Regions from separate parts of the Bacillus sp. N5-665 genome, predicted to be linked through region 1. Evidence: predicted binding sites of a transcription regulator. Region 1 holds the regulator's gene; each other region holds the start of a gene.

The links. Region 1 encodes CtsR, which represses protease genes until heat stress. Its sites were predicted from a motif close to ATGGTCAATAAAGGTCAAACA; they were not measured.
Region 2: the regulator CtsR is predicted to act here: its motif matches at 1,029-1,049, upstream of clpP (ATP-dependent Clp endopeptidase proteolytic subunit ClpP).
Region 3: the regulator CtsR is predicted to act here: its motif matches at 1,274-1,294, upstream of clpB (ATP-dependent chaperone ClpB).

What each region holds. Positions count from the first base shown of each region.
Region 1 is NZ_CP093325.1:5,427,221-5,429,482, forward strand. It holds gene mcsB (protein-arginine kinase McsB) at 1-308, opposite strand, end outside; gene mcsA (protein-arginine kinase activator protein McsA) at 313-861, opposite strand; gene ctsR (transcriptional regulator CtsR) at 1,034-1,495, opposite strand; rRNA gene rrf (5S ribosomal RNA) at 1,703-1,818, opposite strand; rRNA gene MNO09_RS30450 (23S ribosomal RNA) at 1,867-2,262, opposite strand, start outside.
Region 2 is NZ_CP093325.1:364,361-366,622, reverse strand. It holds gene MNO09_RS04045 (DUF421 domain-containing protein) at 1-854, shown strand, start outside; gene clpP (ATP-dependent Clp endopeptidase proteolytic subunit ClpP) at 1,096-1,677, shown strand; gene MNO09_RS04035 (HPr family phosphocarrier protein) at 1,925-2,173, opposite strand; gene whiA (DNA-binding protein WhiA) at 2,197-2,262, opposite strand, start outside.
Region 3 is NZ_CP093325.1:4,367,441-4,369,702, forward strand. It holds gene clpB (ATP-dependent chaperone ClpB) at 1-1,256, opposite strand, end outside; gene MNO09_RS25025 (YjzC family protein) at 1,468-1,647, opposite strand; gene MNO09_RS25030 (Cof-type HAD-IIB family hydrolase) at 2,140-2,262, shown strand, end outside.

The DNA of each region.
Region 1 (2,262 bases):
TATTCTGTTCCTGCAAGGTTAGGACTAATTAAATGCTTTTCAACTAATACTCTCCTTTGAAGAGGCGTTAATTCATTCATTTTTAATAGTTCAAACTCTCCAAAAGGTTCTACCGTTTTATTTATAAATTCCTTTTTAAATAATTCATGAATCTGTCTAGCTTCTTCTTCGTTTTGCATAGTAGAGAATTGATATTTTTTAAAATTACGAGCCAAACGAATTCGACTACTTAAAACAATATCAGAATCAGGGCCATCCCCCTTCATCCATGGACTAATCGCTTCATTCATAATTTTGTCCAGTGACATAGAACTATTCCCCCTCTCTATGCTCACTAAGCTGATTTTCAAGACCTCGAATGTTATCCCTTACTTCAGCAGCTTTCTCAAACTCCTCTTTCTGTACGTATTGTTTCAGAATGAGTTTTAGTTCATCTAATTCTTTCTTTAAGTGAAGATTTCCTTCTATACGTTCCGGAATTTTTCCACAATGATCTGTATGTCCGCCGTGCAGACGTTTTAATAATGGCTTTAAATGTTCCTTAAATGTATCGTAACAAGAAGCACATCCAAACCGTCCCACCTTTGTAAATTGCTCATATGTCATCTTACAATCTGGACACCTTAATATACTTGTATTCGAAAGCCCGTTTTGTCCTTCTTCAAACATTGTTGATTCATCGTGTAATAACCCAGCAAATAAATCATGGAATGAAAAGTTAGACTGCGGTGATTGAAAGAAAGACGTATAGCCACTTTGTTCTGCACATTGCTCACAAAGATGAACTTCCGTCTTCTTTTCGTTGATTACTTTTGTATAATGTAAAGTTGCTGGTCTTATATTACAGTTTTGACAAGTCATCACTATCCCCACCTTTACAATAGGAACGATCTATCTGATAGTACTTTTCATACATTACTAGATTGTTCACTTTCCTTTACTTGTTTAAATAAAAGTGCGTGTTCTTTTTCAAAACCTCTACAATATTTAACTGCCTTATCTCTTAGTTATTATTCTTTTACAAAAGCTATATTTATTTATATTTCAGTGTTCTTAACATTGCGCATAATATTCGAGCCCTAAGTTCATCTCGAGAAGGAACATCCATTGATAATACAGAACGATCTAGTACACTTAACATAAGTTTAGCTTCACGATTTGTTATGATTCCCTCTTCTATTAAACGTATAATCATACTCTCTGCATTCCCTTGCGCAACGCTATGATCAATCATATGAAGCATTTGATCGATCATGTCTATATCGTCATGCAGTTTGACTTTTATAATGCGAATGTAACCTCCTCCACCACGTTTACTTTCTACTACAAATCCTCTTTCTAACGTAAAACGGGTATTGATTACATAATTGATTTGAGATGGTACGCACTCGAATCGATCCGCAATCTCATTTCTTTTGATTTCAATCACATTATTATTACTTAAGTCAATAACTTGCTTTAGATATTGCTCAATGATATTAGATATATTTCTCATTTATCCGCCACCTTTATTGACTTTGACTATCTTTGACTTTAATTATATACGTATTAATAAAATTTGCAACTCTTTTGCTTATTCACTATCCTAGCCACATTCCCCTGTATTTAATCAAAATAATAATTATTTAAACACATTTTTTAATTACTATGGATTATAAAAGAAAACACGAAAAAACACGAGTCATTTGACTCGTGTTTAGTTGCTTGGCGACGTCCTACTCTCACAGGGACAAGGTCCCAACTACCATCGGCGCTAGAGAGCTTAACTTCCGTGTTCGGTATGGGAACGGGTGTGACCTCTCTGCCATCATCACCAAACTATGAAGGCATATTCCTTCAAAACTAGATAACATTGCTACATATTATATGGTTAAGTCCTCGATCTATTAGTATTCGTCAGCTCCACATGTCACCATGCTTCCACCTCGAACCTATCAACCTGATCATCTTTCAGGGATCTTACTAGCTTACGCTATGGGAAATCTCATCTTGAGGGGGGCTTCATGCTTAGATGCTTTCAGCACTTATCCCTTCCGCACATAGCTACCCAGCTATGCCCTTGGCAGAACAACTGGTACACCAGCGGTGCGTCCATCCCGGTCCTCTCGTACTAAGGACAGCTCCTCTCAAATTTCCTACGCCCACGACGGATAGGGACCGAACTGTCTCACGACGTTCTGAACCCAGCTCGCGTACCGCTTTAATGGGCGAACAGCCCAACCCTTGGGACCGACTACAGCCCCAGGATGCGATGAGCCGACA
Region 2 (2,262 bases), 460 kb from region 1:
AATGGACACTTGTCATCCTTCGCTCTGTATTCATATTAATTATTTTATTCACTATTACAAAATGCTTAGGAAAAAGACAAATCTCTCAACTTTCCTTTTTTGAATACATAGCGGGAATGACAATCGGTGATATCGCTGCTCAAATATCTACAGGGCTTGATCAAAAGTTTTTCCATGGTGTCTTTGCCATACTTATTTTCGCCTCGGTACCTTTTTTCGTTGGAATTCTTTCCTTAAAAAACAAAACTGCTAGAGACTTTTTTGAAGGAAAGTCTACCGTTTTAATAAAGGACGGCAAAGTACTTGAGGATAATTTAAAGAAAGAGAAATATACAAGTGATGAATTACTTGAACTTCTTAGAGGAAATGGTGCATTCAGTATAGCTGAAGTCGAATTTGCTGTCTTAGAACCGAGCGGAGAATTAAATGTATTATTAAAGAAAGATTCTCAGCCACTTACAGCAAAAGACATCGGGTTAAAAGTACCAAATGAAAAAGAACCGCAAACTGTTATTATGGATGGCAATGTCTTAGATGAACCTCTATCCTCTAGTGGACATAACCGTGCTTGGTTACATTCTGAACTAGAAAAGCTCGGTGTTGTTATTGAAAATGTCTTTCTCGGTCAAGTGGATTCATACGGACAACTTACTATCGACATTTATAATGACAAACTACAAATGCCTTCTCCTCAAAACAAGCCTTTATTATTAGCATCTTTAAAAAAATGTCATGCTGATCTTGAACTATTTTCCCTAGAAACAAAGTCGAAATCAGCAAGCGAAATGTATAGTAAAAACGCAAAACACATCGAAAAGATTTTAAATAAAGTAACCTATCTTTTAAAAGATTAGATATCGAAAGAACGCTTCAGTAAAAAGGCGTTCTTTTCTTTTTGTATGCAGCTTTCATGACGTTTAAATTTATGTAATTCGGTTATGATGTTGAAGATACATAAGCAGGGAATTTCAAAAACATAGCGAATAATTCATGGTACAACTACATATTTTTTTGATTTAAAGTGGTTTCGTTTGACCTTTATTGACCATAATTGTATTATAAGACTAAGAAAGCTTTAGAAGGAGGAAATAACAGATGAATTTAATTCCTACAGTAATTGAACAAACAAATCGTGGAGAACGCGCTTACGATATTTACTCTCGACTATTAAAAGACCGCATCATTATGCTTGGTAGTGCAATTGATGACAACGTAGCTAACTCAATCGTTTCCCAGCTTTTATTCTTGGAATCTCAAGATCCAGAAAAAGATATTCACATCTACATCAATAGCCCTGGTGGTTCTATCACAGCAGGTATGGCAATTTACGATACAATGCAATTTATTAAACCACAAGTATCAACAATCTGTATCGGTATGGCTGCATCTATGGGTGCATTCTTACTTGCAGCAGGTGAAAAAGGAAAACGTTATGCACTTCCAAACAGTGAAGTAATGATTCACCAACCACTTGGTGGAGCACAAGGTCAAGCGACTGAAATCGAAATCGCTGCAAAACGTATCCTATTCTTACGTGAAAAACTAAACCAAATTCTTGCTGACCGCACAGGTCAACCACTTGAAGTACTACAACGCGACACAGACCGCGACAACTTCATGACAGCTGAAAGAGCTCTAGAATACGGCTTAATCGATAAGATCTTTACAAATCGTTAATACTTAAAAGCGGAAGCGGCTCGTTCAGAATCGCAGGACGATGGAGCCCCTGATTCCGAGGCGCTTTTTGCCTCGAATGAAGGGGCGAAACGACCGGAGATTCTAGCCGCTGGAGCTGGATACATTTAAAGCGGAAGCGCCCTATAATAGGGCGCTTTTTTATGGTCAAACCTCCGCACGTGCATACCCCCACAGACAAACACCAAACAACAAAACAAAAAAGCTATCGCACATGCGCGATAGCTTCTTATTGTATATATGCAGCTAATGCTTCTAAAGCTTCTTCTGCATCTGAACCTTCTGTTGTAATTGTTATCATGCTACCAGTTCCAATTGCTAAGCTCATAATCCCCATTATGCTCTTTGCATTCACTGTCTTTCCATCTTTCTCGATGAAGATATCCGCATGAAAGCGATTGGCCTCTTGTACAAACAACGCAGCCGGACGTGCTTGTAAACCGTTTTTTAATGAAACCTTAACTCGTTTTTGAACCACAGCTCCATTTCCCCTTTAACCTCTTATTTTTTTGCTACCGTTTCCCCCGCGCGTAATTTCTCTGCAATCTCATCGATTTTACGCAAACG
Region 3 (2,262 bases), 1.1 Mb from region 1:
GTTACTTCATCTAATTCTGTTGGCATAGAATCAATCTCTGTTCGAATCGTTGCGCACGCTTCGTCAACAAGATCAATCGCTTTATCTGGTAAGAAACGATCCGAAATATATCGATCTGATAAAACGGATGCTGCTACAATCGCGCGGTCATGAATATTTACACCGTGATAAATTTCAAAGCGCTCTTTTAAACCACGTAAAATGGAAATTGTATCTTCAACAGTTGGTTCTTCTGCTAATACTTGTTGGAAACGTCTTTCTAGCGCTGGATCTTTCTCAATATATTTACGATACTCATCTAACGTTGTCGCCCCGATACAATGCAGTTCACCGCGCGCAAGCATCGGTTTTAACATATTTCCTGCGTCCATCGCACCTTCTGTTTTACCAGCGCCGACGATTGTGTGAAGTTCATCAATGAATAATAAAATGCGGCCTTCACTCTTTTTAATTTCATTTAATACAGCTTGCAGACGCTCTTCAAACTCACCACGGAATTTCGCTCCAGCTACAAGTGCACTCATATCTAATGCGAAGATTGTTCTATCTTTTAATCCTTCTGGTACATCCTTCTTCACAATACGCTGTGCTAATCCTTCAACGATTGCTGTTTTACCAACACCGGGTTCACCAATTAAAACCGGGTTGTTTTTCGTTTTACGTGAAAGAATGCGGATTACACGTCGAATTTCACTATCGCGACCGATAACAGGATCAATTTTCCCTGCTCTCACTTCCGCCACTAAATCACGACCATATTTTTCTAACGCTTCATAAGTTGCTTCTGGATTTTGACTAGTCACTCTTTGATTCCCCCGAACTGTCATTAAAGACTGTAATAAGTTATCTTTTGTAATGTGAAATCTTGTAAGTAATTGATTTATATCGCCTTTTTCTTCTGAAAAAGCAAGCAATACATGTTCAACTGAAATGTAGTCATCTTGCAATTTCTCTGCTTCTTTTCCTGCTCTTACAAGTAGTTGTTGCAGAGCACCTGTTATATATAATTTCCCTACTTCTGCACCGCTTCCCGTTACAGAAGGTTTTTTCTTAATTAAACTTTCGGCGCCTTGCTTTAACGCTTCTATATCGACATTCATTTTTTGAAAAATACGCACTGCTAACCCATCTTGCTCTTCTAATAATGTAAACAAGAGATGAATAGTATCTACTTCTTGATGATGATGAGATACCGCTAAAGATTGGGCACTCATAATCGCCTCTTGTGTTTTTGTTGTCATTTGATTTAAGTCCATCTTTACAGTCCCCCAAATGTTTGACTTTCTTTGACCTTTGATTTGATTATACGCCAACTGACTTTTTTATACAATAATTTTGCTTATGTATTTTCAAACTTATTATTGGAAAAAGAAAAAGGGAACATTCATTATACAGTTGAAAAATATACGGTAAATGAAATTATAATTTGTAACGACAAAAAAGCCGCAATAATGATTGCGGCTTCTGTTACGGTTTTCTTTTATACGTCCACTGACGGTTATGATTCGCGTTATCTGGAAACTTTTCACCCGCAGTTAATTTCACCATTTGCGGATCTTTTACCATACTTCCTGTTTCACCAATTTCTACGTAAATGCCATCGTTTGGCGCTTTTTGTCCAGAACGAAACCTGCGATTTTGTCCCATTTCCATTCTCCTTCCATGACGTCTTTGCCTCATTAGTATATCCATTTTAAAAGAAAGCTTTTCTGTCATGTTTAGGAAACAAGTACTACATTTCGTTCTCGTACATATACATGAATGACACAAGCATAGGAAGGGATTTCTTTCCTATTTGTAGAAAAAAAAGAAACCAACCTACTATAGGCCAGCTTCAAAGGAGAGTCAAACATATACGAGAAGATTACATATTCATTATAAGCCTCATCATACGAGCAATGTAACCCTTTTCACAATTTGTACATAATGAAAGAAACATTGTTTGAACTTTCTAAAAAGATATTGACTTTTCTTAATTTCCAGCGAGAAATAGTAGACACCGCAGCACTTTGCGACGTAAGATGGATATATAGTGAACTTTCCATCTTTGGTGTTCTCACCCAGTTTAACCTCTTATTTCTGCATATTAAAAACGGAAATACAGATAGAAACAAAAAAATTATTATAAGAGGTGAAATTATGAATAAACAGCATTTAATCGCATTAGACTTAGACGGCACTTTATTGACAGACAACAAAATAATTTCCACTCGAACAAAACATACAATTGCAAAAGCAAAGGAACAAGGACATATTGTCGTT